3 regions of the Arthrobacter sp. 2RAF6 genome follow, and region 3 is predicted to be linked to each of the others. Evidence: riboswitches for the same ligand, from Rfam matches in the RefSeq annotation. Region 3 holds a riboswitch; each other region holds the start of a gene.
The links. A riboswitch is a leader RNA that binds a small molecule or an ion and turns the genes downstream of it on or off. The one in region 3 is predicted to bind S-adenosylmethionine.
Positions count from the first base shown of each region.

Region 1: it holds a riboswitch for S-adenosylmethionine, as region 3 does, so the genes downstream of both, AB4Z38_RS13490 (DUF1737 domain-containing protein) here and AB4Z38_RS02485 (aminotransferase class V-fold PLP-dependent enzyme) in region 3, are expected to answer to the same signal.
Region 2: it holds a riboswitch for S-adenosylmethionine, as region 3 does, so the genes downstream of both, metX (homoserine O-acetyltransferase MetX) here and AB4Z38_RS02485 (aminotransferase class V-fold PLP-dependent enzyme) in region 3, are expected to answer to the same signal.

Region 1 is NZ_JBFRGF010000017.1:18,659-25,963, reverse strand. It holds gene AB4Z38_RS13510 (UDP-N-acetylglucosamine 1-carboxyvinyltransferase) at 1-782, shown strand, start outside; gene AB4Z38_RS13505 (glutamate--cysteine ligase 2) at 886-2,130, shown strand; gene AB4Z38_RS13500 (O-succinylhomoserine sulfhydrylase) at 2,135-3,343, opposite strand; gene AB4Z38_RS13495 (rhodanese-like domain-containing protein) at 3,344-3,754, opposite strand; gene AB4Z38_RS13490 (DUF1737 domain-containing protein) at 3,751-4,008, opposite strand; SAM riboswitch class IV at 4,019-4,131, opposite strand; gene AB4Z38_RS13485 (hypothetical protein) at 4,210-4,569, opposite strand; gene AB4Z38_RS13480 (Lrp/AsnC family transcriptional regulator) at 4,568-5,056, shown strand; gene AB4Z38_RS13475 (ornithine cyclodeaminase) at 5,216-6,247, shown strand; gene AB4Z38_RS13470 (cupin domain-containing protein) at 6,402-6,929, opposite strand; gene AB4Z38_RS13465 (PAS domain-containing protein) at 6,926-7,305, opposite strand, start outside.
Region 2 is NZ_JBFRGF010000018.1:20,817-28,121, reverse strand. It holds gene AB4Z38_RS13965 (VOC family protein) at 1-397, opposite strand, end outside; gene AB4Z38_RS13960 (bifunctional o-acetylhomoserine/o-acetylserine sulfhydrylase) at 644-1,960, shown strand; gene AB4Z38_RS13955 (S8 family peptidase) at 2,022-4,391, opposite strand; SAM riboswitch class IV at 4,607-4,722, shown strand; gene metX (homoserine O-acetyltransferase MetX) at 4,736-5,857, shown strand; gene AB4Z38_RS13945 (hypothetical protein) at 5,859-6,317, opposite strand; gene AB4Z38_RS13940 (SGNH/GDSL hydrolase family protein) at 6,385-7,227, opposite strand; gene AB4Z38_RS13935 (alpha/beta hydrolase) at 7,297-7,305, shown strand, end outside.
Region 3 is NZ_JBFRGF010000002.1:211,053-218,357, reverse strand. It holds gene AB4Z38_RS02510 (hypothetical protein) at 1-108, opposite strand, end outside; gene AB4Z38_RS02505 (hypothetical protein) at 230-604, opposite strand; gene AB4Z38_RS02500 (MFS transporter) at 679-2,130, shown strand; gene AB4Z38_RS02495 (metal-dependent transcriptional regulator) at 2,217-2,930, opposite strand; gene AB4Z38_RS02490 (class I SAM-dependent methyltransferase) at 2,960-3,739, opposite strand; gene AB4Z38_RS02485 (aminotransferase class V-fold PLP-dependent enzyme) at 3,789-5,213, opposite strand; SAM riboswitch class IV at 5,249-5,361, opposite strand; gene hisN (histidinol-phosphatase) at 5,522-6,334, opposite strand; gene rsgA (ribosome small subunit-dependent GTPase A) at 6,394-7,305, opposite strand, start outside.

The sequences.
Region 1 (7,305 bases), on a different contig from region 3:
CCGCGCACCGCAGTGGTACCACCGTGATCCGCAATGCCAGCCCCAATTACATGGTGCAGGACCTCTGTTTCTACTTGCAGGGGCTCGGCGTGGTGATCGACGGCATCGGGACAACCACCCTGAAGATCACGGGACGCCCGGCGATCGACGTCGACATTGAGTACTTCCCGTCCGAAGACCCGATCGAAGCCATGAGCCTCATCACTGCGGGCATCGTGACCAACTCGGAGGTCACCGTCTGCCGGGTCCCCATCGAGTTCATGGAGATCGAACTGGCCACGCTTGAGCAGATGGGCCAGCAGCTCGACATCTCCGGCGAGTACTTTGCTCGCAATGGACGGACGCGCCTGGTGGATGTCACCACCAAGCCGTCACGGTTGCGTGCCCCGGAGGACAAGATCCATCCGATGCCGTTCCCCGGGTTGAACATCGACAACTTGCCGTTCTTCGCGGTCATCGCCGGCAACGCCGAGGGCCAGACCATGATCCACGACTGGGTCTACGAGAACCGGGCGATCTACTTGACCGAGCTCAACAAGCTTGGCGCCCAGGTGCAACTGCTCGATCCGCACCGCATCTACGTCAATGGCCCCACCAAATGGCGCGGCGCGGAAGTCGGATGCCCTCCGGCACTTCGACCCGCCGCTTGCCTGCTCTTGGCCATGCTGGCGGCCCGCGGCACGTCCGAGTTGCGCAACATCTACGTGATTGAGCGCGGATACGAGGACCTGGCCGAGCGGCTCAACACCATTGGCGCCAAGATCGAGTACTTCCAGGACTGACTACGTCGGATTCTGCACGTTTCGGACCTCCAGCAGAATCCTTCGGGCGGGCCGCAAAATCCCGAGCTGTGTCCGAAAGGCTGCCATGGCGCACAATTGATCCGTGCGCACTTTTGGTGTGGAAGAGGAATTGCTGATCGTCGATCCCGTGACCGGCGAGCCGCTCGCCCTTGCCGACGCGCTCCTCTCGGGCCCCGCCCAGGATGGCCCCGCCCAGGATGGCCCCGAAACCGGTCCTACCCTTGAGGAGATCGACGGCCCTGATACCGGCCTAAGCCATGAGCTCAAGCTTGAGCAGATCGAAACCCAGACCCGGCCATGCCGCAGCTACGCCGAGCTCCTGCACCAGATCCGCAGGGCGCGGGGCCTCGCGAGCCACGCGGCCCGGCGCCACGGCGCCAGGATCGCCGCGTTGGCCACCTCACCGGTGGACGCCGCTTTGCACACTACTCCGGATCCCCGGTACGCCATCATGCTCGAACGCTTCGGCATCACGGCGCACGAACAGCTCACGTGCGGATTCCACGTACACACTTCGATCGAGTCCCCCGAGGAAGGCGTGATGGTCCTGGACCGCATCCGGGACAAGCTCGCTGTCTTCACCGCCATCAGCGCCAATTCGCCCTACTGGCGCGGCCTGGCTACGGGTTTTGAGAGCTACCGGACGCAGGCGTGGAACCGCTGGCCCTCGTCGGGGCCATCAGCCATCTTCGGTTCCTTGGCAGCGTACCGGCGGGTTGTCAGGAGGCTCATCGAAACGGGAGTGTTGCTGGACGAGGGGATGGTTTACTTCGACGCCAGGCTGTCCCGGCACGTTCCCACGGTGGAGGTCCGGGTGGCCGATGTCTGCCTACGGGCCGAGGATGCGGCGCTCATCGCGGTGCTCGTCAGGGCCTTGGTTGAAACTTCCGTTCGTGAGTACCATGCCGGAATAGAGCCGGCCGCCGTGCCCACGGCCCTTTTGCGGATGGCGTCCTGGCAGGCAAGCAATTTTGGACTGCGCACCGAACTGCTGGACTTTGGAACGTTCCGCCCGGAGCCCGCCGCGGACGTCGTCTGGTCGTTGGTGGAGTATCTGGAGCCCGTGCTCGCCGAACAAGGTGAATTCGACTTGGTCCAAACCGGTGTGGCAGCCATCCTAGGCCGTGGCAACGGCGCTATCGAACAGCGTGGTGTTGCCGAGCGCTGGAGCGAGAGCAACGGGGGCGCGCCCGACGCCGCCGGGTTGGCCGCCGTCGTCGAGCACGCCGTTCAGATCACGATGCGCTCGGAGAAGGACGAGAGCGACACCAAGCCGCTGCCCGTCCTCACCTGGGTGCGCCAGGACTGGCGCGAAGCGCCGGGCTAACCGCCTAGACCTGCTTGAGGGCCCGCTCCAGGTCCCCGATGAGGTCGTCCACATCCTCCAGCCCCACCGAAAGCCGCACGACGCCGTCGCTCAGGCCAATGGCCGCGCGGCCTTCCGGACCCATGGCGCGGTGCGTGGTGGTGGCGGGGTGGGTGATGAGGGACTTGGAGTCGCCCAGGTTGTTCGAGATGTCGATGACGGCGAGCCCGTCCAGCAGTGCGAAGGCGGCCTCTTTTGCCGATCGCCCCGCAGAGGGGAGCAGCTCAATGGTGAGCACGGTTCCGCCGGCCTTCATTTGCTTTGCGGCGAGCTCGTACTGCGGGTGCGACTTCAGCAGGGGGTACTTGACCCAGCTGATGGCCGGCTGTTCCTCAAGCCATTCGGCGATCCGCAACGCAGACGCCGAGGAGTGGTTGACGCGCAGCGCCATGGTCTCCAGGCCTTTGGTCAGGACCCAGGCGTTGAACGCGGAAAGCGAGGGTCCGGTGTGCCGCATGAGCTGCTTGACGGGACCGTCGATGAACTCCTTGGTACCCAGGATTGCTCCGCCCAGGACCCGGCCTTGGCCATCGATGTGCTTGGTGCCCGAGTAGACGATCACGTCTGCGCCGAGATCGCCGCAGCGCTGCAGCAGGGGAGTGGCAAAGACGTTGTCGACGACGACGGTGGCGCCGGCCGCGTGCGCAAGCTCGCTCACCGCGGCGATGTCCACGATTTCCTGCATGGGGTTCGACGGCGACTCGAAGAACACTGCCGTTGTCGGCTCGGACAGCGCGGCACGCCATTGGTCCAGGTCAGGCCCGTCGACGAAGACGGTCTCGACGCCCCAGCGCGGCAGGATCTCGTTGAGGATGACGAAACAGGAGCCGAAGAGCGAGCGGGCGGCAACCACGCGGTCACCGGCAGCCAGCAATGCACCGAGGGCGGTGAAGACAGCAGACATGCCCGACGCCGTCGCGAAGCACGCTTCGGTGCCTTCGAGCAGTCGGAGCCGCTCCTGGAAGGTGGCTACGGAGGGGTTGCCGTAACGGGAGTAGACAAAGCGTTCGTCCTCGCCCGTGAACGCGCGCTCCGCGGCTGCGGCGGATTCGTAGACGAAGCCGGAGTTCAGGAAGACGGCCTCGGACGTTTCTTGGAAGTTGGTGCGGTCAAGACCGCCGCGGACTGCCTGGGTGCCAGGGCTCCAGCCGGCGGCGTCAGGATTGAAAGTCACTTAGATGTTCCCCAGGTTCGTCGGAAGTCCACGGTTTTTCCAGCCGTTCACGGTTCGCTCACCGTAGCGGTCCGGCTCGCCCTCAAAGCCCTCAAGGACGTTGTACGAGGTGTAGCCAGCCTGCGTTGCGGCGATGGCGGCAGCGATGGAACGCTGGCCGGAGCGGCAGAGGAAGACCAGCTCGGTGCCATCTGCTTCCGGAGCCTGCTGCTTCAGATCGTCGATGAAGCGTGAGTTGGGGATCCCGCCGGCAAGGTTCCACTGGATGAACAGGGGATCGTTTTCGGTGGCTTTGGTGTCCGGGATGCCAATGTGTGCCCACTCGCCTTCGGTACGGACGTCCACCAGGATGGCGCCCTGCTCCAGTTTGGCCCAGGCGTCGTGCGGGCTGAGGTCGCCTGCATAGCTCATGCGTGGCCCTCGCCGTCGAACTCTTCGTCAAGCTGATCCACGGCATTGGCAACTGCTGCGTCAGCGCTGGCGATCGCCGCGGGCAGGACAATGGCCTGCGCCACAATCACGTCGCTGCCGTTGAAGGTCGCGGCCGGGCTGCCGTGCAGCACGTATCCCTCCGCGAGGGCGGTGGAGATCCGCTCGCAGAATTCCTTGGTGTCAGGGCCCGTGATGAGACGGTAGGAGAGTTTTTCTTCGGTGGGTTCAGGCATTGGTGCTCCTCAGTCACGCTTGCAGTTCGAAAGTGTCGATACGCCGAGTAGTCACCTGAGGCACCCCGCCGGAGAGAGGGTTGCCGACCAGCAAGTCAGGGCTTCGCGCTGGTGCTCATTACTCAAGAAGAAAATAACATCCACGACGGCGGCCCGCATCACCGGCCGTCGTCATGTTCCGTAACCGGGCGGCAGCCGGCCCTAGGCTTCGGTTTCATTGGGCAACGGTTCCAGGCTTGCCTGGATCCGCGGTGGAACGGCGTCAAAGCGTGACGCTACTCCCGTTGGGGAGTGATGAAAGGTGGAACCTTGATGCTTCCGGATTTCCAGCAGCTCGTGGACGGATATCCCGGTGGCCGTGGCGAGTGCATGCAGCGAGAGGCTGTTGTGATGAGCCAAGGCAAAAACCACACCCGACAGGGCTTCGAAACCTTCTGTCTCGTAGATTTCCTTCACCAGGTTGGACATACCGTTCGCATCATCGATTGATCCCGCTGACGCACCAGTCGCCATGGCCGTCAGAGACCATGCAGCAGAGTCGGGGCTGATGTAGATGCTCATGTCGATACCCTACGGACTCAGTGCCGCTTGGGGAATGGGCGATACGTTTATCTTTATGGCAGCACTCACCGACCTTGACCGTCAGCTCCTCTCCGCCCTCCGGGAGGATGGCCGAGCGTCTGTGGCGAGCCTCGCGCGTAAGCTGGGCATCGCTCGGGCCACCGTGAATAGCCGGCTCGAGCGTCTTGTCTCCTCTGGAACCATCGTTGGTTTCACTGCGAGGGTGCGCGACGAGGTCGATCCACTTGCGATTAGGGCCATTGCGCTCATGGCCGTAGAGGGAAGATCGGCCGACAAGGTCATTCGCCAGCTCAGGGGACTTCCCGAGATTTGGGCGCTGCACACCACCAACGGCGGATGGGACCTCGTGGCTGAGCTGCGCGCGGAAAGCCTCAGCGACTTTGATCAGGTACTCGGGAGGATCCGCGGCATCGAGGGGATCGTCAATAGCGAGACGAGCCTTTTGCTCAGTTCCGTCCTGCGATAGTCGCCGCATGACGGACGCTTCCCGCTTGAACATTATGTAAAAAGAGTATCGTCATTTTGTACATGTTTTCAATGAAAAGTACATACTTTGGCAATTGTGTATGCATATCGCCGCTCCGTAGCCTCGTAGCAACAGTACTTATGAGGGAAAGGAGCGCACATGACGCGCTTTGTCGATGTCCGCAATATGGTTCGCTGGACGGCCGGGCGGGGCCCGGAGACCATCATCTCCGAGATGATTCAATACTTGGAAGACGACTTCCTGCGGTGGGAATCTTTTGACAAGACCCCGCGGGTGGCAAGTCACACGCCATTTGGGGTCATCGAGCTGATGCCCACCAGCGACCAGGAAACATACGGCTTCAAGTATGTAAATGGACACCCTTCGAATCCAGCGCGTGGCTTCCAGACCGTGACAGCTTTCGGTGTCCTGTCCGACGTCCACAACGGCTATCCGACGTTCCTCGCAGAAATGACAGTGCTGACAGCGCTGCGAACGGCGGCTACGTCCGGGATGGTCGCGAAGAAACTCGCGCGCCCCGATGTCCGCACCATGGGGATGATCGGGACCGGAACCCAATCGGAGTTTCAGGCCCTGGCCTTCCGGGCGGCCCTGGGTATTAACACCGTCAGGATCTGGGACTCGGATCCTGCTGCGATGGAGAAGTTCGTCCGCAACATGGCTCCGCTCGGCTTCGACATCACCATCGCAGGCTCGGCGGCCCACGCAGTGGAGGGCGCCGACGTCGTCACCACGTGCACGGCGGACAAGGCCAATGCCGCCATCCTGACGGCAGACCAGGTCTCGCCCGGTGTTCACATCAACGCGATCGGTGGCGATTGCCCGGGGAAGACCGAACTCGACGCTGCCATCCTGGGCCTCGGCGACGTCTTTGTGGAATACGACCCCCAGACGCGGATTGAGGGCGAGATCCAGCAAATGCCCGCCGATTTTCCCGTCACCGAATTCTGGCAGGTCCTGGGCGGGCACGCGCCGGGCCGGACCTCCAGGGACCAGATCACCATATTTGATTCCGTGGGCTTCGCGATCGAGGACTTTTCCGCCTTGCGGTATCTCCGCGACGCCGTTGAGGGTTCAGAATTCTTCGAGGAGATCGACCTTGTCGCAAACCCCGACGACCCCAAGGACCTCTTCGGCCTGGTGCGGGCACTTTCTCCCATCGGATCCTGAGAAACCCCCAACTGACTCGCAGTTGTTGTCGTAAACAGGCCGTTAAACGACAACAACTGCGAGTCAGACGGGCAAGAAGCCTGGTGCGCCGGCCCCAGAACCGGCGCACCAGACGTTTTTATCCGGGCATCCCGCCTACCCCGGCTGACCCCGGCTACTCCGCCGCCAGGCGCAGGATCAGCTCGGCATGCACGGGGAACCTCACAACGAGCGACTCGATGTCCCGTGCCGTTGGTTTCGCGGAGTCCGATCTCTCGTATCCCGGTGAGAGGCTGCAGCTGACCAAGGCGAACCCCGGACCGGCCAACTCGGCACCGAACCAGGTGTAGTTCGGGGCAACTCCTTGCAACGTCTCGCCTGCTTCCGGATCCGGCCCCAACAAGACCTCGGAATAGCCAAAGTCCTGAAGTCCAAGCTCCCGGGAGAAGACATGCAGCCTGATCGGTGTCCCCAGGTGGAAGAACCATAGTTCGTCCTGCTTGAGGGCGTGCAACTGGAGAACCTCCCCCGCCTGCAGCAGGTACCAGTTGGAACTGTAGAGCGGATGGTCGACGCCGAAGCGCGGAGGCAACGCCGAACCGGCGATATCCTCGTTGCTCACGAGCGCGGGCGCGAACCAGCCGCCCACGCTAGCGGGGGACATGTCCAGCTGTTTGATCCAATCCTCAGCGAATCCAGTCATGTGACCGGATCCTTCAGTGAGAAGCAGACGGTGATCCCGATGATTTCCTTGCTGCCCAGGGCACGCAACAACCCTTTTTGGGTCACGATGTCCACGTTTACCATGCCGCCCTCCTTGCTGGGGACGGCGATGGATTCGTGGAAGTTGAGCAGCGGCTTTCCGCTCGCCATCACTTCTTTGTCGTGGGCAACGTGTTCAGCGCGCGAGTCCTGGTGCCCGATCAGCTCCGACTTGCTCATGCCCACCAGGTCCGCGAAGTTCTGGTTGACCCACAGAAAGACTGAATTCGCGTCCTTCACCACCCAGTACACGCCGTCCTGCCGGTCCAGCACATCGGCGACGCTCATAGGCGGAACTGTGGGAAGGAGCGCCGGGT
Region 2 (7,305 bases), on a different contig from region 3:
GGGGATCGGCGATGAGTCCCAGGATGCCGATCTGCGACCAGACGAGTTCGCGGCCGTCCGGAAACTTGCGGTTGCCGGGAACAGCGGCGCGTCCGAGCCGCTGTTCGAACGGGCTCAGGTCGTCAACAGCGACGCACCAGCCCATCCATCCACCTCCCGTGGCGGAGCGTGCACGGACGGCTTGTCCAAAAGGTGCCTTGTCGGATGCCGGGTGGTCAAGGACCTCGACAACTTCCAGGTATTTGTGGTCAGCAAGGGGAATGATCATGTTCCGGGTACCGAAGCGCGGGTGCACTCCGCCCCGGACTGCGTCCACTCCCAATGCTGCGGAAATCCGCTCGGTGGTGGCCAACAGGCCATCTCGTTCACAAGCGTAAGAGACGTGATCCATGCGCATGGCTTCATCTTGGCACTTTGTGATGGAGCTCTCAGCTAAGTCAAGCCTAACCAAGGTGGGATGTATCGAAAAGGCAGCTCAGAGTCACTTCAGGACGCGCCGGGACCGAAAACTACTGGGTTCGTCACAAAGCTTCCGGAGCCCGCAATACCGTCCCTAGACTGGCGGCAACCGAACGCCGGCACGCTGAATACCGCAGCCCGGCAGGCTGAAGCACGGCAAAAGCCCAGACAACCAGGAGTCCGCATGTCCCAAGGATGGTCATTCGAAACGCGCCAGATCCACGCCGGCCAGGAGCCGGACGCCGCCACCGGCGCCCGGGCACTCCCGATCTACCAGACCACCTCGTTCGTCTTTCCCAGCGCGGAAAGCGCAGCCAACCGCTTCGCGCTGGCCGAACTGGCACCCATCTACACCCGGATCGGCAACCCCACGCAGGATGCGGTGGAACAGCGCATAGCGAGCCTGGAGGGTGGCTTGGCGGCGCTCCTGCTGAGCTCCGGCCAGGCCGCGGAAACGTTCGCCATCCTCAACGTCGCCGAGGCTGGCGACCATCTGGTCGCCAGCCCGAGCCTCTACGGCGGCACCTACAACCTGCTCGCCCACACGCTCAAGAAATTCGGAATTTCGGTCACCTTCGTCGAGGACCCGGACAACCTCGACCACTGGCGCGACGCAGTGCAGCCAAATACCAAGCTCTTCTTCGCCGAAGTCGTCTCCAACCCCCGCCAGGATGTTTTGGACATCGAGGGCGTCTCCCGCATTGCGCACGAGGCAGGGGTCCCGCTCGTCGTGGACAACACCCTCGCCACGCCCTACCTGATCCGGCCCATCGAGTGGGGCGCGGACATCGTGGTGCATTCGGCCACCAAGTACCTTGGCGGGCACGGATCTGCCATCGCCGGCGTCATCGTGGACTCCGGCAACTTCGATTTCGGCAAGGACCCTGAGCGGTTCCCCAACTTCAATACTCCGGACCCCAGCTACAACGGCCTGGTCTACGCCCGCGACCTCGGCAAGGACGGTGCCCTCGGCGCGAACCTCTCCTACATCCTCAAGGCCCGGGTCCAGCTCCTGCGCGACCTCGGCTCGGCAGTTTCCCCGTTCAACGCTTTCCTGATCGCCCAAGGAATCGAAACCCTCAGCCTGCGGGTGGAACGCCACGTGGACAACGCCACCAAAGTGGCGCAATGGCTCGAAGGGCGCGACGACGTCGAATCGGTCGCGTACGCGGGGCTGCCTTCCAGTCCGTGGTTCGAACGCGGGCGGAAGTACGGCCCCCGGGGCACCGGCGCGGTGGTGTCCTTCACCATCCGCGGCGGGATCGACGCCGGCAAACGCTTCGTGGACGCCCTGGAGCTGCATTCGCACGTGGCAAACATCGGCGACGTCCGTTCCTTGGTCATCCACCCCGCGTCCACCACGCACAGCCAGCTGACCGCTGAACAGCAGGCCGTTGCCGGAGTGACCCCGGGCTTGGTGCGGTTGTCAGTCGGGATCGAGCACATCGACGACATCCTCGCGGACCTCGAGGCAGGATTCCGGGCAGCCAAGGGCAGCTAGGCGCATTTGCCGGTTCGTTCGATGCCGGGGCGCCCACTCCTGTGGGCGCCCCGTTCCCCGGTTAACCCGCGATGTAATACCCGGAAGTGTCGGCGATAAGTTGGACCGTGCCGGAGGAGGTGTTGGTGAAGGAGATCGTTCCGTCGGCGGAGACCGGGGTGATGGCGAAGTTGGGGACGATCTGCCCTGGGGCGTAGTTGACGTTGGAGGTGTTTGGTTGCGGGGTTCCTGCGGCATAAGCGGTGATGAAGCCGTTGGACGTGGGGCCGGCGACGGTGATGTTCATCGCGACCGCTGAAACACCCGTGGCCGGGATGCCTCCGTGCCCTGCGACTTTGACGTTGACGGTTTGTCCTGGCCCCACGGGTCCGTTGACCCCGCCGGTGCCGTTACGCGTGTCCAATTGCCGGAAAGGAGCCTGGGCGGAAAACGCGCCCGCACCGGTAGCCGCACCGCCAAGGAAATAGCCGGAGGTGTCGGCGATGATTTGGACAGTACCGGAGGAAGTGTTGGTGAAGGAGATCGTTCCGTCGGCGGAGACAGGGGTGATGGCGAAGTTGGGGACGATCTGCCCTGGGGCGTAGTTGACGTTGGAGGTGTTTGGTTGCGGGGTTCCAGCGGCGTAGGCGGTGATGAAGCCGTTGGACGTGGTGTTGGCGACGGTGATGTTCATCGCGACCGCTGAAACACCCGTGGCCGGGATGCCTCCGTGCCCTGCGACTTTGACGTTGACGGTTTGTCCTGGCCCCACTGGACCGTTGACCCCACCGGTGCCGTCGCGGGTATCCAATTGCCGGATTGGTACTTGGGCGGAAAACGCGCCCGCACCGGTAGCCGCACCGCCAAGGAAATAGCCGGAGGTGTCGGCGATGATTTGGACAGTGCCGGAGGAAGTGTTGGTGAAGGAGATCGTTCCGTCGGCTGAGACCGGGGTGATGGCGAAGTTGGGGACGATTTGCCCTGGGGCGTAGTTGACGTTCGAGGTGTTTGGTTGCGGGGTTCCAGCGGCGTAGGCGGTGACGAAGCCGTTGGAGGTGGGGTTGGCGACGGTGATGTTCATCGCGACCGCTGAAACACCCGTGGCCGGGATGCCTCCGTGCCCTGCGACTTTGACGTTGACGGTTTGTCCTGGCCCCACTGGACCGTTGACCCCGCCGGTGCCGTCACGGGTATCCAGTTGCCTGCAGGGTGCTGCCGCGACAAAGCCGCCTGAAAGATACGGCGGTGCCGTGAAGAGTGAATTGCTGACATAAAGCAGCCGGTTCGGCGTGCAGTTTCCGGCCGACTGGATGACCCCGAAGGTCGCCCCCGTGGTCAACGTCGACGCCACCTGTGCCGGGGTCCATGAAGGGTGCTGGGAGAGGAGCATCGCCGCGGCGCCTGCTACGTGCGGCGCCGCCATGGACGTGCCAGTGAGGACATTAGTCGCAGTATTCGATGTCGCCCAATCGGACGTGATCTGAACCCCTGGAGCGTATAGGTCAATGCAGGAACCAAAGTTGGAGAAAAATGCCTGGCGATCCGACATGTCCGAGGCGGCCACCGTCAGAGCCGCGGGCACCCGGGCCGGGGACACGGTGCAAGCGTCGCCGCTCGAATTGCCCGCCGCCAAGGTGACGGTAATGCCGTTGTCGATCACCCCTTGGACCGCATCGTCCAGGCTTTGGCTGGTCTGGCCGGGAAGGCCTGAAAGGCTGAGGTTTGCGACGGCGGGCTGTCCAGGCTGGTGCTGCTGCACCATCCAGTCCAGTCCCGCTATGACGTCGGAGGTGTTTCCATTGCCTTTGCAGTCGAGTGCCCGGATCGGCACAATCGTTGCCGATTTGGCCATTCCATAAGTGCTGCCGGCCGCGATTCCGGCGACGTGCGTGCCGTGGCCGGCATCGGGGAATGTTGACGTATCGGTGCAAGGAGAGGCCGCCGGGGCGCTCCGGGTAATGGCGTCCCAACCCGCGCTTACGCGGCCGGCGAAGTCCTGATGGGTGCCAAGCACGCCGTTGTCCACCACGTAGATCGAGACGCCTGCGCCGCTCGACGGTGGCGTGTAGCTTCCGGACAGAGGAAGAGATCTTTGGTCCGTGCGATCGAGACCCCAGGGTGCTGGCGCCTGAGTGTCCGAAATACGCACCGGCATATCCCGGTCCACGGACGCGACCCGACCCGACTTGGCCAATTGTGCCGCCTTGGCGGACGTCGTGGTGACGACGGCAGCCTTCACTGCGTGCGTGAACGTCCTGTCGACCGAGACTCCGCTTGACCGCAGTTCCGCGGCTTTGTCTGCAACATCCGCATCGGGCGTATAACGGACCACGTATCGGTCTTCGCCGGCTCCCGGAGTTGTGTCGGCATGCGCCGGCAGCGGCACTCCCACAGTGAAACCTGATACCAGCATGAACAGGGCTATCGGAACGACGCCGAGTGGCTTTTTCACGAACTTCAATCTTCCTGTGACGCACAGTGCCGGCGGAGGCATCCGAAGGATGCAGACTGCTGCACCCAATTCTATCTCCAGTCACACAGGCAACATCCGTCTCTTCAATTTCAGACGTCCTCGGCCTCCGCTTCGTGAACAAAACGCGGCGAAGTGTCACAAAGATGTCATAATCTTCGTCAGGAGGGGTCTGGTTTTCCTAGACTCTTCCTATAGGTCATGAGTGCCAGCGACAGCCCCGGCTTGCTGGCCGGCAACCCTCCATTCGCGGCGGGGTGCCCCGGGTGAAGACCTGGCCCTTCGCTGTATTGGCGGCGGGCAAGCGCGATGTGAGGTGTCAACGAATGACAATTGCTGTAACAGCCATACCCCTTTCCGGTACCCAGGACGGAACCCTCAAGTATGTTTCCGTGGGCGGACTCGAACTGGAGGCCGGAGGTTTCCTGCCGGAGGTCGTCCTTGCGTACGAGACGTGGGGGCGGCTCAACGCAGACGCTTCCAACGCTGTCCTGGTGGAACACGCCCTGACCGGCAGCACCCATGTGGCCCGCGGCGAGAGCGCCGAAGAAGGCTGGTGGGAACAACTCGTTGGCCCCGGTGCCACCATCGACACGGACCGCTACTTCGTGGTCTCCGTCAACATCGTGGGAGGCTGCTATGGCAGCACCGGGCCGTCGTCGAGCGCTCCTGACGGCAGGCCGTGGGGCTCCCGCTTCCCGCTCGTGACCCTGCGGGACAGCACCGTAGCCGAAGCCCGGCTGGCCGACGCTTTGGGGATCCACAGCTGGCACACCGTCGTCGGCGGGTCCATGGGCGGTGCCCGCGCACTCGAATGGGCCGTCAGCTATCCGGACCGCGTCAAGCGATGCGCCGTGATTTCGATCGGGGCGTACAGCACTGCCGAGCAGATCGCGTTTGCGCAGGCCCAGACGCTCGCCATCCGGCAGGACGCCGACTTCAAGGGCGGCGACTACTATGGCCAGGCCGCGCCCGAGGCCGGGTTGGCCCTTGCCCGGCGGATCGCCCACATCACCTATCGTTCGGCGGATGAACTGGACTTCCGCTTCGGCCGGAACGCCCAGGGCAGCGAGGCGCCCCTTCAGGCTGCCGCGTTGGGGGACCGGGGCCGCTACCAGGTGGAGAGCTACCTGGACCACCAGGGAAGCAAGCTGGTCCAGCGCTTCGACGCCAACAGCTACATCGCCATTACCGAGGCCCTCATGAGCCATGACATCACCCGCGGCCGGGGCTCATTGGAGGAGGCGCTGTCCGTGGCAACGGCGAAGTTCTTCGTTGCCTCGGTGGACTCGGACCGCCTCTACTTCCCGCAACAATCCCACGAGCTTGCCAAGGCCTTGCCCGGAGAAGTTCCCGTTCACGTGATCGAGGCGCCGATCGGGCACGACGGTTTCCTCACCGAGATCGGCCAGCTCGGTCCCCAGCTGCGCGAAGCTTTCTTCGGCTGAATCAGCCGTTCATGATCTCCTGGCGGAGCTTCATGTAGTCCTCCATGGCGATTTTCCCGTCGCTGTACTCCTGGTCCAGTTCGGCCAGTTTCCGGGCCCGGTAGCCTTGGGGCGCAGCGTTCGCTTGGGGAGTAGCCGACGACGGCCGAGCGGCCTGCCGTGCGGGCGTCGCCACCGGGGGTTGCGGCTCAGCCGGGATGATCACCGGGGGTTGCTCCGGGTATCCGACGGGGTAGTTCTGTGGAGGGTAGTTCTGTGGAGGATAGGACTGCCCGGAAAACGGGCCGTCGGGATATTGCTGGCCGGGGAACTGTCCCGGAGGGGTTCCAGGGTAGTTTCCGTAGCTGTTATTCCCGTAGTCACCGTTCCGGAGCCTGCGCTGGCGCGATCGGTTGTACATGCGGATCCCCATGGGAATCAGCCAAGAGCAGACGATGATCCAGAAGATCAAATTGTTCACGGTGGAGGCCTCCTAGGTCTTTCACCAGCTTAGTCCCGCTCCCTGTGACCCGCCCCGTGGTCCTCTCTCAGTTCCGCGGCACGAAGGTGTCAGCCGGACCGAAGACGGGTCCCGGCGTCGGGCGTTTTGGCAAGATTCCATCGCCCGAGGACTGGTGCCGGATCCGGCGGATGACCCACGGGACAAAATACTCGCGCGCCCATACGAGGTCGCCCGAGCGGGCTTCGCGCCAACTGCGCTGGGGGAGCGGCTTGGGGAACAGCGGTTCGAGGTTGTGCGGCACATTGAGTGAATCGAGGACCATCGCGGCGATGGTGTGATGGCCGAGCGGCGAGAAATGCAGGCGGTCTTCGTCCCACATCTGGGAGTTCGAAAGTTGCCGGAGGGACCACATATCAGCGATCACGGCATCGTGGCGGGCGGCCACGGTGCGGAGGTTTTCGTTGTAGATGGCCACCTTGCCGCGGATCCGGCCGAGTACTGATGACACGGTGTCCGGACCGTTGAAGAGAACCACGGTGGCGCCTTCGGAACTCAGGGTCTGCACGGCGGCGTCGAGTTTCTCGGCCAAGGAGTCGGGATCGCCCCCTGGACGGATGAGGTCGTTGCCACCTGCGGAAATGCTCACGAGGTCCGGCTTGAGGTCCATGCACGGGCCAAGTTGCTCGTCGAGGATCTGCTGTAGCAACCGCCCGCGTATGGCGAGGTTGGCGTAGGCGAAATCCCGGTGTCCCCGGCTCAGTTCCTCCGCAACGCGGTCCGCCCAGCCGCGATGTCCCCCGGGATTGTTGGGTTCCGGGTCGCCGATGCCTTCGGTAAAGGAATCACCTAATGCCACGTAGCGGGTCCACGGATGAATCCGCTCGACCGACTTGGGCCCGACCGTGGAACCAGTGTCACTCACGTTCATATCCTGCCTCTTGCTGCAACGCCACGCGCCCGTAGCTTGTTACTCATGGGTAACTGCAAGAATAGTCCCATGAGTCAA
Region 3 (7,305 bases):
ATCCACGGCGGCATCGGATTCGTGCTTGGCACGCTTCACTGCCCGTTTCTCCTTGATGGACTTGATACTCTTCTTCGTCTCGTGCTGGTGCGGCGCTTTGTCAGGCATGTCATGCTCCCTAACTCCGGATCTTCCCTGAAGATCCTGCAAAGAGGGTCCTGAAAGGCCCTCTCTCTGTAAGCTACGCCTGTTTCAGGCGAAAGCAACCGGCTGCGAAACGCTCAAGTGATTAGGCCTCGGAAGCCGGAACGTCCACTATGCCCACGAACCGCGAGCCGATTCCTTCGTACTCGCTGCGGACCTCTCCGGGCAGGATTCCGGGAACCTCGCTGTTCCGGTGGTGGCCACAGAAAACGTAGGTGAACTCCGGCCACCATTTCTTGGGACGGGCAGCCTCGGTGTAACCGCAGACAACGCAGCTCAGGTGCACCCAAACAGGACGTTTGCCGGTGCGGTTGGCGCGGGATTGGACGAGCCACTGCGGTGGATTGTCTTGCAGCTCGCTCAGCTCGGCTTTTGAAAGCCTGGGGGGAATGCCGTGGCGTTGGGCCATTTCCATCGAAATATCAAGGGCCAGTGCGGCGTCACGTCTGCTAATCACCATTCAACGATACGGGACTTTCGCCGTGGCAGGACCGGGCAGGAATCCGGACGGGAGCGGACAAGCAGGCGTAGGCTGTGCTCATGACCGACGCAGCGGCCCTGCTGCCAAGCACTCCGCTCCAAAAGCGGGTCCTTGTTGTGGCTATTGTGGCTTCCTTCATCGCCATTTTGGATGGCTTCGTGGTGAACCTCGCGCTCCCGGCGATTGGCCGCGAACTCGGTGGTGGCCTTGTCATCCAGCAATGGGTCGTGGATGCCTATCTTTTGACCCTGGGCGCGCTGATCCTGGTCGCCGGATCCCTCTCCGACCACTTCGGCCGCGCTCGCATCCTGGAATGGGGACTCGCCGGCTTCACCATCACCTCCGTCACGTGCGGTCTCGCCTGGAACGGGGAGGTGCTCGTGGTATCGCGGGCCCTGCAGGGGATCGCCGGGGCGCTGCTTGTCCCGAGTTCGCTCGCCATGATCGTCACGTTCTTCTCCGGGCCGGCCCAGTCCAAGGCAATCGGCCAATGGTCCGGCTGGACCAGCGCGGCCGCCATCGTCGCCCCGCTGATCGGCGGTGTGTCGGTCGATCTACTGTCCTGGCGCGTCATCTTTTTTATCAATGTGGTTCCGGCCGTTGCCGTCTGGCCGATCCTCGCCGGGTTGCGGAGGTCCGATGCCGCGACGGACACGAGCAAGAAGATCGACTACCTCGGCGCATTCCTGGCCATGGTGGGACTCGGTGGACCGGTCTACGCCTTCATCGAACAAGGGCGCATGGGCTGGGGCAACATGGTGGTCTGGATGCCGCTCGCCGTCGGAGCCGTTGGCTTGGTCCTCTTCCTGATCCACGAAGCGAGGACGCCCGAGCCAATGTTGCCCCTGCGGCTCTTCGGCATCCGTAATTTCGGATGGGGAAACATCGCCACACTGGCCATTTACGGCGCCCTGTCCCTCGGCTTCTTCGCCGTAGGCATCTACTTGCAGCAAGTGGGAGGGATGAAAGCCACAACTGCGGGCATCGCGTTGCTCCCCGCGACGGTCCTGCTGATGCTCACGGCCTCATTCTTCGGTGGACTGGCGGGCAAGTATGGTCCACGATGGTTCATGACGGCCGGGCCGTTCATCTGTGGAATCGGTTTTCTCATGACCTTGGCCGTCCAAGAGCCCCTGAACTACTGGACCGAAGTGCTGCCAGGGCAGATCGTTTTCGGGATCGGCCTCAGCACCTTGGTGGCGCCCCTCACCGCGGCGATCCTCGGCGCAGTACCCACCGAAGAGGCCGGGATCGGCTCCGCAGTGAACAACGCAGTGGCCCGCATTGCCGGCTTGATCTGCATAGCATTTGCCGGGCTCATCATCGGCCCGGTCTTCAGCCGCCAAGGTCTCATGAATGCCTTGGTGGTCACCGCCGTACTGTTCTTCCTCGGGGCGGCGGCATCCGCCGTCGGGATCCGGAACCCGGTGCTGGGCGCTGCAGTGGTGGACTCTCCGGAAGGTCCAGCACCCGACGACGGCGGGACGGCCGCCCAGCGCGCCTGAACTGTGCTTTCCAAGACACCGCTTTCCAAGACACAGCTTTCCAGAACACAGCTTTCCAAGACACAGCTTTCCAGAACACAGCTTCGTCAGCGTTCCGCGAGGACGCAGCCTTCGTGGACGGTGTCCGTGGCTACCCACAACGCCGAGGCGACCTCATCGGCGAGATCGTAGTCGCGGCTGCGCGGACCTTTTCCGATCCGGACCACGAGCGCACCTCCGAATGGTTTGCGGCCAATCACCTGGACGCTGGCATCAAGGTCGATTTCCTCGGCGGACAGGTAGCGCAGCAGCTCCGGGTTTTCGTCGCTGATCCGGGTGATCTTCCCGGAATGGCCGTCGTCGAGCTCGATCATACGGTGCGCATGCGGCAGGCTGACCGAACCGTCCGCAGCGGGGATGGGGTCACCATGGGGATCGCGTCCGGGGTTGCCCAGCTTGGCGGCCATGCGATCGATGAACGTCTCCGAGACGGCGTGCTCGAGCATCTCGGCCTCGTCGTGGACTTCATCCCAGCTGTAGCCCAACTCCCTCACGAGGTACGTCTCGATCAGGCGGTGCCGGCGGACCATGCCCAAGGCAAGCTGCATTCCCTGGGGGGTCAAGGTAATGGCGCTGTAGGGCTGGTGGTCCACGAGGCCTTGGTCCTTGAGCTTTCGGACCATCTCCGAGACGGAGGAATTGGCGACGCCGAGCCGCTGCGCGAGCTGCGAGGACGTGATGGGTTTGTCCTGCCACTCCGTAAAGGAGTAGATGACCTTGACGTAGTCCTCGATCGAGGAGGAGGGCGCACTGGTCTTCACGGTTCCAAGCCTATCGTGAACCGGTCGAATCAGACTTTCCGCGCCCGCCAGCTCTGCGTGAGATAGGGCAACGGGATGATCTCGCCCTCGATATGCCCCAGATGTTCGAAGAGGTACCACTGAAGATTGCCCATGACCTTGGCCCGGACGGCGTCATTCGCCCTCAGATAGTAGCTGCGCGACTTCACGAGTTCGAGGATGTCGGCCGGAGTCACGGGATCCGCCCAGCGCGTCAGGTGACTTTCGAGACCGGCGAACTCCGGGCCCACCACAGGCCGGAAGTCCGGTTTGTGGACATCGCCGGCATGCATGATGCGGGACAGGCGATGGACCCAGGGCACTGAAGTGTCCAATTGGTTCCAGATCAAGCCGATGACGCCCTGGGGTCTAAGGATCCGGGCGATCTCGATGCTGGCGGCGAGGGGATCGCACCAGTGCCAGGCTTGGGCAACGCTGACGACGTCGAATGCTGAGTCCGCCAGCCCAGTTGCCTCGGCCGTGCCCTCCAATGCGGTCACTTGTGGGTATGTTTTGCGCAGCTGGGTGAGCATGTCCGTGGAAGGGTCCACTGCGGACACCGTGAGCCCTCGCTCGACGAGGAGCGAGGTGAACTTTCCGGTGCCGGCGCCGATGTCTGCCGCGTCCCGTGCGCCTTCAGGCAGCAGCCAGTCAGCCGAATCCGCAGGGTAGCCGGGCCGGACGCGGTCATAGTGTTCTCCGCCGTCCTGGAAACTCCGGCCGAGTTCAAGGCGCCGCTCCTCATAGAGTTTCGGGCCGGCTGACGTGCCTTTGGGGGGTCGCGGGGCCACGCAGGAACTCCTTCGTAGGGCAGGAAAATACCCTACGAATCTACCGCAATCAGTCGATGCTGCAGGGAGCGGCACCCGCGGTCCCGGGAGTGTTGGGAGCCCACTCCGGGTAAGTTCGGTGGTCGTTCGCCGGTACCCACCGGCCGGCATCCACCACATAGTCCCAGCCAAGGCCATTGCTCTTGAGCGCCTGGATGCCCGCGATGAGCCGGGTGGCGTCTTCCAAGCGCGAGCCCACGCCGAAACTGGCGCGGAGGGATCCGGAGGGAAGGCCGAGGCGCTTGAGCAGCGGGTGGGCGCAAAAGCGTCCGTCGCGCAGGCCAATGCCGTGCTCGGCCGCAAGGTAGGCCGCGACGAGTCCGGCATCGTAGCCCTGGAGCGAGAAGTTCACGACGCCGATGGTGTCCTGGGGATCGGTGTCGCTGAAGATCTGGTGCACGGTTACGCCGTCGATTTCCTTGAGGCCCTCGACCAGATGCGAGCGGATCGCGGCCTCGTGGGCGTGCCATTCATCGTGGTCGAGGCTGGCGATGACCTGCGTGGCCCGGGCGAGGGTGGCAGCGCCGAGTACGTTCGGCGAGCCGCCTTCGTGCCTGGCCGGGCCCGTGGCCCAGCTGACGGAATCGAGGCGAGCCTCGCGGACGGCGCCGCCTCCGGCGAGGTGCGGTGTTCCGGCGTCGAGCCAGTCGGGGCGGCCCACCAGGACACCCGCGCCGAACGGCGCATAAAGCTTGTGCCCCGAGAAAACCAAGTAGTCAACATCCGCGGCGGCGATGTCGATGCGGCGGTGTGGAGCGAGCTGGGCAGCGTCCACCACAATCCGCGCACCGAATTCGTGGGCCAACGCAGCGAGGTCCTTGATGGGCAGGATCTCGCCGGTCACGTTCGACGCGCCGGTGACTGCCAGGAGGCTGATGCCACCATGGGAGAGTGCCGTGCGGACGTTGGCCACCGTCTCGGACAACGTTCCCGCGGCAACAATGCTGCGGTGGGGGACGCCTTGCCAGGGGAGCAGATTGGCGTGGTGCTCGATGTCCAGGTAAAGGACCTCGCCAGTATGCCTGCCGTCCTCAACCGGCAAGCAGCCGGCCAGAAGATTGAGGGAATCGGTGGTGTTGCGGGTGAAAATGACGGAATCGTCCGGCCGCCCGCCAACAAAGTCACGGACGATGTTGCGGGCGTTTTCGTAGACCGAGGTGCTGATCTGGGAGGCATAGCCTGCGCCGCGGTGGACGCTCGCGTAGTACGGCAGGATCTCGTTGAGGTACGCGGAAACCACGGTAAGGGCGGGTGCGGACGCGCCGTAGTCAAGGTTGGCGTAGCGTATGTGGCCGCCCTGGATCAGGGGTGCTTGCAACTCCGCGCCCGTGACAGCGGCCAGTGGGCGTGATGCCCGAGGCGGGGATTCAGCGCGCTGCTGTGCAGATTCGTTGTTCACCGAAAGAGCCGGGGAAGTAAATATGGCTGTGCTCATGGGACCTCACTCAAGAGGGACCCCTGCGTGCAGGGGGTCCGCGCTTGCCGCATCCGTTCCGGACCGGCCGGGTCGTCACCCGGGGCACCCCGCCGCGATGGAGGGTTGCCGGCCAGCAAACCGGGGTTTCGCGCTGGCACTCGTGACCTGTAAAGAGCGTAGGACACCGGCAAGGCTGGTTCCAATGTGACCCGGATTGTTAAGCGGATTGTTACACGGCCGGAAAAATGTGCCTTCCGCCGAAGAAAAAGCAGCGGACGCTCCCAAAAGGGGGCGTCCGCCGTCGTTTATTCAGTGAAGACGATGGATTAAAGGAGGTCGTCGAGCTCGGGGTTGAGCCTCTTGAGGACCTCGGAGTGCAGGATCGAGTTGGTGGCGACGGCGTTTCCGCCGAAGGGACCATCCGCGCCGTCCAAGGACGTGAAGCGTCCCCCGGCCTCGGTCACGATCGGCACCAAGGCCGCCATGTCGTAGACCTGGAGTTCCGGCTCGGCGGCGATATCCACGGCGCCCTCGGCCACCAGGCAGTAGGACCAGAAATCACCGTACGCGCGGCTGCGCCAGACATCGTTCTCAAGGCCCAGGAAGTTGTCCAGCGAACCATGCTGCTTCCACTCGGACAGCTCGGAGTAGGAAAGCGACGCATCTTCAAGCCGCGACACGTTGGAAACCTTCAGCCGGGTGGCTGCGGCCAGCGATCGGCCCATGTAAGCGCCCGAGCCCTTGGCCGCCCACCAACGCTTGCCGAGTGCCGGAGCGCTCACGAGCCCGACTACTACCTCGCCCTCGTCCACGAGGGCGATCAGCGTAGCCCAGACGGGTACGCCACGCACGAAGTTCTTGGTCCCGTCGATGGGATCGATGATCCAACGCCTCGAGCCGTGGCCCGTGCTGCCGAATTCTTCGCCAAGGACTGCGTCGCGGGGGCGGGAACGGGAGAGCTGCCCGCGGATTGCTTCCTCGGCGGCTTTGTCGGCATCGGTGACGGGGCTCAGGTCGGGTTTGGTCTCAACCTGGAGGTCCAGTGCCTTGAACCGCTCCATTGTCAGGGAATCGACGGAGTCGGCCAGGACGTGTGCCAGCCGCAGGTCGTCGTTGTAGCTCGAATCGGGTTGGGTCATGGTTCCAAACTACCGTCTATTCGCGGGTGAGCCGGGGAGGTAGGACGGCAACCGGGCTGTTAATTGACCGTGCCCAGTTCCTTTGCCTCTTGGGCTTCCATGCGCGGGTCCGCGCCGAGGAGCCGGCGCAACGACGCCAAGCGGGCGGGGCCTGCGTCGCCAGCGTGGCCGTCGGCGACCCAGGAATCCAGTCCGCATCGAACTGCGGATGCATCGTGCTTGCAGCCTCGCTCGCACATTTCCGTTCCGGGTTCCAGATCCGGGAAGGCATGCAGGATGCGGTCCGGGTTCACGTGGGCGAGGCCGAAGGAACGGATGCCGGGCGTATCGATGATCCAGCTGCCGCCGGGGGCGTCGCTGAGTTTCAGGGCAAGGGCAGAGGACGAGGTATGGCGTCCGCGCCCCGTCACAGCGTTGACCCCGCCCGTGGCGCGTTCGGCGCCGGTGAGGGCATTCACCATGGTGGACTTCCCGACGCCGGAATGGCCCAGGAGCACGGTGACCTTGCCGTCGAGGTAGTCCCGCAATTGGCCGACGGCGTCGCCATCGAGGCGGGCCGACAAGCCGTCGTCGGAACGTGCGTCGATGCCGGAGGCGCCTGCGTCCGCCGTCCGGCTGATGATGATGGGGAAACCAAGGCTCACATAGTTGGCGAGCAATTCCGTCGGATCCTTGACATCGGCCTTGGTGACGAGCAGCAGCGGCTCGATTCCGGCGTCGTACGCTGCCACCAAGGCGCGGTCGATGAATCCGGTGCGCGGCTCCGGGTTGGCGGCCGCGACCACCACCACGAGCTGGTCGGCGTTGGCGACGACGGCCCGTTCGATCGGATCCGTGTCATCGGCACTTCGCCGCAGGAGGGTCTTGCGCTCCTCGACGCGCACGAGGCGGGCGAGGGTGTCCGGGGCTCCCGACACATCGCCGACGAGGGCGACGAAGTCTCCCGGAACCACGGGGGAGCGCCTCAGTTC